Regions from separate parts of the Gordonia sihwensis genome, predicted to be linked through region 1. Evidence: predicted binding sites of a transcription regulator. Region 1 holds the regulator's gene; the other holds the start of a gene.
The links. Region 1 encodes LexA, which represses DNA repair genes until DNA is damaged. Its sites were predicted from a motif close to CGAACANNTGTTCG; they were not measured.

Region 1 (4,370 bases):
GTCGACCACTGCGGCGACGTCGAGGCGTACGGCTCCGCCGTGGACGCGCACCAGATGGCCGCTGCGAGCGAGAATAGCCAGGTCGCGGCGCACGGTCTCGCCGGTCACGGAGAAGCGCGCGGCGAGATCGGCTACGGAGACGCGGCCGCGCAGGCGGACCTCGTTCGCGATCGCCGACTGGCGTTCCTCCGCGTACATCTGCTCTCCCGACTGTCCGATCTCATGCAACGATGGGGATCGTGCAAAGATGTGGATCTGTGTTGATTTGGTTGGTTACACATCTTTGTTTACATGGGTACGTGTTGACACGTCAAGGACTTTCTGTAATCTTTCTCACATGACCGAGGTGACTTCTCCCGTGCCTGCCGAGAACCCGTTCCGCGCCGACGTCATCGTCTCCGGTACTCCGGTGGTCGGTGGCCTCGCGTACGGACCGATCATCAGACCCGCACCGCGACCCGGCTTCGACGCCATCGACGACTCTCCCGTTCCGGAGGAGCTCCGCGACGCAGAGATGGAGCGTTTCACCGCCGCCGCCGGAGTGGTGGCCGACCGGCTGGCCGACCGGGCCTCCCACAGCACCGGCGTCGCGGCCGAGGTCCTGACTGCCACGGCCGGTCTCGCGCGCGATCGCGGGTGGGCGACGGCCGCGGGCAAGTCGATTGCGCAGGGCGTTCGAGCGCCGCTCGCCGCGATCGCGGCCACCGAGCAGTTCGTGGAGATGTTCACCAAGCTCGGCGGCCTCATGGCTGAACGGGTCACCGATCTGTTGGACGTCCGAGACCGCGTCGTCGCCGAACTCCTCGGGCTCTCGGAGCCGGGCATCCCCGTGCCGGACGTACCGTCGATTCTGCTCGCCGACGACCTCGCGCCCGCCGACACCGCGGGTCTGGACCCGGCACGCGTCATCGGGCTGGGCATGCGGCTCGGCGGCCCCAGCAGCCACACGGCGATCATTGCTCGCCAACTCGGTATTCCGTGCGTGGTCGCCGCCGCTGAACTCGATGAGATCCCCTCCGGAGCCATGGGCTACGTGGACGGGGACGCGGGAACGGTGGGGGCCGCCCCGGACGCCGGACTCATCTCGGACGCCGTGACGGCCGCGGCGACGCGGGCGGCCGAGACGGCGGCCTGGCGCGGGCCGGGCCGCACGGCGGACGGGCACGCGGTCGCGATCCTGGCCAACGTGGCCGACGGCGTGTCCGCTCGGTCGGCGGCGCAGGCGCCGGTGGAGGGCGTCGGACTGTTCCGAACCGAACTGGCCTTCCTGGACCGCGCGGCCGAGCCCACCGTCGCCCAGCAGGTAGAGCTCTACCGGGAGGTGATCGACGCCTTTCCCGGGCGCAAGGTGGTGATCCGCACCCTCGACGCGGGCTCGGACAAGCCACTGAAGTTCGTCGCCCACTCCGACGAGCCGAATCCGGCGATGGGAGTCCGCGGCAACCGCATCGTGCAGACGTATCCGGACATCCGCAACAACCAGCTCGATGCGCTGGCGGAGGCGGCGCGCGACGACGGCCGTGCGACGCCGTGGGTGATGGCACCGATGATCGCCACGGTCGACGAGGCGCGCGAATTCGCCGCGCGGGTTCGGGAACGCGGTCTGGTGCCGGGGGTGATGATCGAGGTGCCGTCGGCGGCGATCCTCGCCGACGCGATCCTCGCCGAAGTGGACTTCGTCTCGATCGGCACCAACGACCTGACCCAGTACACGATGGCGGCGGACCGGATGTCGCCGGAGCTGGCGGCGCTCACCGACCCGTGGCAGCCGGCGGTACTCGCGCTGATACAGCGGGTCGGGGACGCCGGTCGGGACCAGGGCAAGCCCGTGGGCGTATGCGGCGAGGCGGCTGCCGATCCGTTGCTGGCATGTGTGCTGGTCGGGATGGGTGTGACGTCGTTGTCGTCCGCGCCTGCGGCGTCGGCCGCGGTGGGACTGAAGCTGGGTACCGTCACCATGGATCAGTGCCGCGATGCGGCGTCCGCCGCGATCGCCGCGACGAGTCCGTCACAGGCGCGCGAGGCGGTTCGCGCGGTTCTGGCCGGCGAGGTGTGATGTCCCGCTGAGGCCGGCCGGGCGCCTCAGATACGGCGCATCACCGTGACGACCTTGCCGAGGATGGCGGCGTCGTCGCCGGGGATGGGCTCGAAATGCTCGTTGTGCGGCATGAGCCAGACGTGACCGTCGGTGCGCTTGAAGGTCTTCACGGTGGCTTCGCCGTCGATCATCGCGGCGACGATGTCACCGTTCTCCGCCACGTTCTGCTGGCGCACGACCACCCAGTCGCCGTCGCAGATCGCCGCGTCGATCATCGATTCGCCGACCACGCGAAGCATGAACAGGGAACCGTCGCCGACCAGTTCGCGCGGCATCGGGAAGACCTCCTCCACGGCCTGTTCGGCGAGAATCGGTCCGCCGGCGGCGATCCGGCCGAGCACCGGAACGAAGGTCGGCGTGGGGAGTGACTCTCCGTCGGCCTCGGCACCGCCCGAGGGCGGTGTCCGCTGATCGTCCCGAACGTTCACCGCACGCGGACGGTGCGGATCGCGCTTGAGAAGGCCGCGGCGCTCGAGCGTGCGGAGCTGATGGGCCACCGACGACGTGGAGGTGAGTCCGACGGCCTCGCCGATCTCACGGATGCTCGGCGGGTAGCCGCGCTCGCGGACCGACTGACGGATGACCTCGAGCACCTCGCGCTGACGCTGGGTCAATGAGGCCTCGAGCGTCGCGGTGGAGAGCATCGGATCGGGCGTGTCGGTCACGGTCGGGCCTTTCGTCAGCTGTGTTCGATCGATGGTCCAAAGGCTAGTTGAGTAGGTCACAAAACTCAAACAATTGTTCGACGCGTGTCGGCGTTTGTCGGACCCCTCGTGTTAACTATCGAACAAGAGTGCTTCGAACACGCGATCGATTGGAGACGAGTCATGAGCACGAGGACGGCACCCGCCCCGACCGGACGCGCCACCGCTGTGCGCTCCACCGCTGCGCACTCCACCGCTGCGCACTCCACTGCTGCGCACTCCACCGCGTCGGCGATGACCTGCGACATCCCGCTGGTCCGTGGCTCGCTGGTCCGTGATCGGGGAGTACGCGGAGCGGGGCGAGGCGACTCGAGCGGAACGTGCTTCCCGACCGGCCGCCCCGAGCGGCGTCGCCCGGTCGCGGACCGGCGAGTGATGTTCGATGCGCCGCCGGCCGGCCGGACCGCGCTGTCGCCCGCGGTGTACCGCAGGCGCCGGTGGGCCGGGGCCGCGGTGGTCGGCGGCACCCTCGCCGGCATGGTGTGGCTGCTCGCCCTCGTCGGAGCGGGCTACCAGGATGCGGCGACGCCGGAGTCGCCGGCGGCGACGCACGTGGTGTACGTCCGGTCGGGGGAGTCGCTCACCGCGCTCGCTGAGCGGATCGCTCCGGAGTTGCCGTCCGCCGGCGTCATCGCCCAGCTGCGCGACCTGAACGGCCTCGAGACATCGGGACTGCATGTCGGACAAGCGCTTATCGCCCCGCAGTACGGCTGAGGCGGGCGGGTATTGTCATGGCATGCGCTGCCCGTTCTGCAAGAACGACGACACCCGTGTCGTCGACTCCCGAGTCGCCGACGACGGCCAGGTGATCCGTCGCCGCAGGTCGTGCAATGAATGCGGGCGGCGGTTCAGCACGGTCGAGACGGCTGTGCTGTCCGTGGTGAAGCGCAACGGCATCTCCGAGCCCTTCAGTCGCGAGAAGGTGATGCAGGGCGTGCGCCGCGCCTGCCAGGGCCGTCAGGTGGACGAGGACGCACTGGCGAAGCTAGCGGTGCAGGTGGAGGACACCGTGCGCTCGTCGGGTTCGGCCGAGATACCGAGCAATGAGGTCGGTCTCGCGATCCTCGGTCCGCTGCGCGACCTCGACGAGGTGGCCTATCTGCGGTTCGCCTCGGTCTACCGGTCGTTCGAGTCGGCCGACGACTTCCAGCGCGAGATCGATTCGCTGCGCCGCGACCGTCACTGACACTCACGGCACCGGCGCCGCCGGTCCGAGCAGTCAGCCACCGCCCCGAGCAGTCAGCTGAACTTGTCGATCGCCTTGATTATCCGCTGCTCGGAGACTGGACCGTTGGTGCCGAGCTGCTGAGCGAACAGGCTCACGCGGAGTTCCTCCAGGCGCCACTGCACCAACTCGTTCAGCGCCTCGTGGCGTGCGGCCGGAAGCTGGGCGAGGCGCCTATTCCAGACTGCCACCACCCTGTCGATGGCGCCCATCGCCTCGTTGTCCCGGCCGGCGGCGGTGTTGAGGGACTCGAGGCGCAGCCGTGCGGCGGTGAGATAGCGCGGCAGCGAGCGCAGATGCTCCAATGCCGTCGCGCCGACGAAGCCGTCGAAGATCAGATCGT
Region 2 (4,370 bases), 950 kb from region 1:
CGGGCGAGCCACCTGAGGCCTTTGCTGTACTTGGACTTCGTGGCCTTCTTCCGGAAGATGGTATCGCTTCCGGAAGAAGGCCACGAGGGGACGAGTACTACCCCTTCAACCGATCCAGTGCGGCACTCAGCCGCTCGACGGTCCCGTCCACATCTGTCAGCTTGTCGACGCCGAACAGTCCGATGCGCAGCGACGAGTAGTCCTCGCCCTCGCCGCACTGCAGCGGGACGCCGGCGGCGATCTGCAGACCGACCTCCTTGAACGCGGCGCCGGTCTTGCGGGCGGCGTCGTCGGTGAAGGCGACGACGACGGTCGCGGCGTCGAAGCCTTCGGCGGCGACAGACGGCATGCCGTTCGCGGCGAGCAGCTTGCGAACCCGGCTGCCCAGGTCGAGCTGACGGCTGCGCAGTTCCTCAGCGCCGAGGTCGACGGTCTCGCGCATGAGCTCGACGTTGTGCGCGAGCGAGTCGGTCGGCATGGTCGCGTGGTACGGAGCCTGGCCGTCGACGTACGAGTCGCTGATCGAGAGCCACTTGCGCAAGTCCATCGCGAAGCTGGTGGACGTCGAGTTGAGGACGGCCTCGCGACCGCGTTCGCGCAGCATGACGTAACCGGCACACGGGGTGCCGCTCCAGCCCTTCTGCGGCGCGGTGAGGAGGACGTCGACGTCGATGGTGGCCATGTCGACCCACAGCGCACCGGAGGCGACGCAGTCGAGGACGAACAGTCCGCCCACCTCGTGGACCGCCGCGGCGAGAGTCGTCAGGTAGTCGTCGGGCAGCAGAATGCCGGACGCGGTCTCCACGTGGGGAGCGAAGACCACCTCGGGGCGCTGTTCGCGCACCGCGGCCACCACTTCGTCGATCGGCGCCGGAGCCCACGCGGCTTGGTGGGCGTCGCTGACCGGACGCGCCTGGCACACCGTGACCTGATCGGTGATTTCACCGGTCTCGAGGATCTGCGACCACCGGTACGAGAACAGACCGTTGCGCACGACGAGCACGCGGCGCCCGGTCGCGAGCTGACGCGCCACCGCCTCCATGCCATAGGTGCCGCCGCCGGGAACGACAGCGACGCTGCCAGCGTGGTAGGTGGTGCGCAGGATGCCGAGGAGATCCTGCATGACGCCGATGAACCGCTTGGACATGTGGTTCAGGGAACGGTCGGTGAACACGACCGAGTACTCGAGCAGGCCGTCTGGATCGATGTCGTCATGAGGAAGAGTCACCTGCCCAGGGTCTCATGGCGTGGCCGGTTCGGTGTGCCGGGCCTGCGGATACAGTGACGCGGCCGACACCGACACTCGTGCGGCCCGCAGAGGAGTGGGGCGAGCACGCTATCCGCAGGCTCTGACACCTCTCGGCAATCCGAGGGCGGCTGCGGCGGAACCGAACCGGAGGTTCCGGCCGGGAAGTCGGTGCCACGATCCTCCAGTTCGAGTGAGATGCCTTACTTGCCTTACTTAAGGGCTTAACTATAGGACTGGGGCCTGACATTCGACCGTTCGATCGACGGGTCTGGGGAACTGTCGTCCTGGTTTACCGCGGGTGGTGACACCCGTGCCCCGATCACTTCGCCGATCGCCCGGCCCAGTCGCTCGACCGACTCCGGGTTGACCGCGAAGTGTCCGTCGAGCAGGACGTCATTGCGGATCGCCACCGTGATCGCCTGGACACGCTGGTCGTTTCGGTACTGTGCCTGGGGCACGTACCGCCGCGGCTGCGGTATGTCGGGTCCGGCGGAGACCAACTCACCGAACGCGATGACCGCCGCATCGAGAAGCTCTGCCGGAGTGTGCGAAAAGTCGATGCCGCAACAGACCTCGGGGTGTGGCTGCGGCTGATCGTCGACTGGAGTCGACTCGTTCGGGTACGAACTAATGTCGACGATCACGGCGCAGCCGGTCGCGGTCAACCGCTCTTCGATCAGATCGGTCACCAGCCAGGCGTAGGGCTGGATGTGGTCGATCGGGTCCGCATCACCGGGCAGACGTGCTGCTTCTGGTAGCGGCGAGAGGTCGTTCAAGATCAGGTGCGGGCGAACCGCCGCGTGCGTCCGCGCGCACTTGGCCACCGATTCGGTTGCGGCGTCCAGGGACTCGAGTGGGATCGACGGCGCGATGGAGTGCGGCCGTGCGAGCTGAGCGCGGCGGGCGACATGAAGCAGGACCGGCGAGTCGGGGTTTCCGTTGAGAATCGTTGCGCGAGGGGGCATATTGGTCCTTCACACGTAGTGGCGCCGACGAACGGCACGTCCCCGCCCATGCGGCAACGCGACAGACAAGCACGGGCCTACGACAATCCGGATCCTCGATCTACACATGGCGGTCCGCTCAGGGGTGGCGGAAGTTCTCGCGATCATTCATGTCAGACCCTCCGGATAACATCGAATGCAAGTTCGATTCGAACGGAGGGGGATCAATGAACATCAAGGTCAGAGGTGATTCGGGATCCGCGTCGGCGGGCTCGTCGGTGGTGGTCGACGAGGGTGCGATCGTGATTCGGATCGGTCGTCCGGGAGCTACGGGAGAGTCGGCGGACTGCACCTCGCGGGCCGATCGTGCTGCTCTGCTCGGGTTCGCGGCGCGGGCGGACTGCTACCAGGGGCTGGTGTTGTGGCATCGCTACGAAGCGGTGCATGCACTGCTGCTAGCGAATCAGGCCGAGTCCGATGGCTCGGCCGGCGGTGCCGAGTCGGGTGCCGACGCGTACACACGGCTCTACGATCCGCTGTGCCAGGTCGCGGCGTCGTATGCGACGGTGGCGGGGGTGAGGCAGTGCACGGCCGAGCATTTCGTGGAGGCCGCAGTGGCGTGCATGGAGCGGATTCCGGCGGTGGGCCGGTTGATGCGTGACGGCCTGATCTGCCCGGCGTGGTTTCGTCGGGTGGTCGAGCAGACGGCGCTCGTCGACGATTCGGATCTACTGGCTTTCATCGACGCCGAGATCGCGCACACGCTTGCCGAGGCGGGCGCGCTGTCGGCTGCCCGGGTGGAATCGCTGGTGAGTTCGATTGTGGCTGAGAATGATCCAGATGCCGTGACGTTGACCCGCGAGCAGGTCAAGCTCGCCAAGCAAGTGCGGGTGAACACGCTCGGCGAGGGCGTGTCAGAGGTGATCGTGACGGCCTCGGCTGAGGACGCGATGGTCGTGAAAGACGTGCTGGACGCGGTGATCGCCGGGGTGTGCCCGCACGACCCGCGGACGCGCGGCGAACGTCGATCGGCGGCGGCCGTCGCGCGGCTGACGGGGACCGACTTCGCATGCGAGTGCGGTCGGGACGACTGCGCCGCGGAGTTGTCGGCGGAGGCGATCGCGTCGCGGTGCGCACGGGTGGTGCTGCACGTGGTGGTTCGCAAGGAGACTCTCGGAGGGGAGTCCGACACCCCGGCCTATCTTGACGGGTACGGTCCGATCTCGGCCGAGCACGCGCGGGAACTGGCAGCTCGTCAGGACGCGGTTCGGCGAGAGGTGGATCTCGACGAGCTCGTCGATCATCAGGCGCAGCCCGGCAACGCCTATCGGCCGACTGCGGCAGTGGATGCGGCGATGCGGGGTCTGTTCGGTACCTGCTCGTGGCCGGGATGCGAGCGGGCGGCGTGGAAGTCGGACCTGGACCACGTGTGCGAGTTCAACCACGCCGATCCGACTGCCGGCGGCCCGACGTGCGTGTGCAACCTGAATCCGAAGTGCCGCTTCCATCATGGTCTGAAGACCTTCGTCGGCGGATGGGTCGACGATCAGGTCGTGGACGCGAACGGTGTGATCTGGACGGAGGTCACCACGCCGGAGGGGTTCACGGTACGTCAGCGGGCGTTGAACATGTGGCTCCTGCCGGAGCTCGGCCACCTCACTTGCAGGCACCCGGCGCCGACACGCCCAGGATCCGGACACGCCGGTGTTGCACCGGAACGACCGCGTACGCGAGTGGAGGCCAAGCATCAGTACCGGATGCGGCGGCGGGCGGCGAATCGTCGAGCTCGTGAGCTCGTGGAGGCTGTGGTGCCGACTGGGGCTTCGGTGACGGAGTGCGGGACGGCGTGGGGGACGGAGTGGGGTGAGCCCCAGTTCTGAGGGTGCGAGAACGCCGGCCGCGCCACCGAGCGGGCGGATGAACCGGTGCGTCATCGCGTTCGAGCTGATTGAGAATGCCGATCGTGGCGCCGGTCAGATCTGGGTGAGGGCACCGAGATGGCGGTCGACCGCCTCGATCGCGCCGGCCGCCGACAGCCCCCGCGGGTCGCTCAACAGATTCAGCAGGAGACCGTCGATCAGGGCGACGGTGGTCCAGGCGGCTTGATCGGCGTCGAAGACCGTCACGTCCTGGCCGCGTTGCTGCGCGAGCCGGAAGGCGTCGGCGCAGAGCCGGTG

Region 2: the regulator LexA is predicted to act here: its motif matches at 2,387-2,400, upstream of P5P27_RS12755 (DUF222 domain-containing protein).

What each region holds. Positions count from the first base shown of each region.
Region 1 covers NZ_CP121248.1:1,677,300-1,681,669, forward strand. The annotation lists gene P5P27_RS08110 (DeoR/GlpR family DNA-binding transcription regulator) at 1-198, opposite strand, end outside; gene P5P27_RS08115 (putative PEP-binding protein) at 338-2,056, shown strand; gene lexA (transcriptional repressor LexA) at 2,083-2,742, opposite strand; gene P5P27_RS08125 (LysM peptidoglycan-binding domain-containing protein) at 2,926-3,516, shown strand; gene nrdR (transcriptional regulator NrdR) at 3,539-3,988, shown strand; gene hrpA (ATP-dependent RNA helicase HrpA) at 4,042-4,370, opposite strand, start outside.
Region 2 covers NZ_CP121248.1:2,632,053-2,636,422, reverse strand. The annotation lists gene P5P27_RS12765 (pyridoxal-phosphate-dependent aminotransferase family protein) at 98-1,228, opposite strand; gene P5P27_RS12760 (N-formylglutamate amidohydrolase) at 1,471-2,214, opposite strand; gene P5P27_RS12755 (DUF222 domain-containing protein) at 2,421-4,073, shown strand; gene P5P27_RS12750 (TetR/AcrR family transcriptional regulator) at 4,167-4,370, opposite strand, start outside.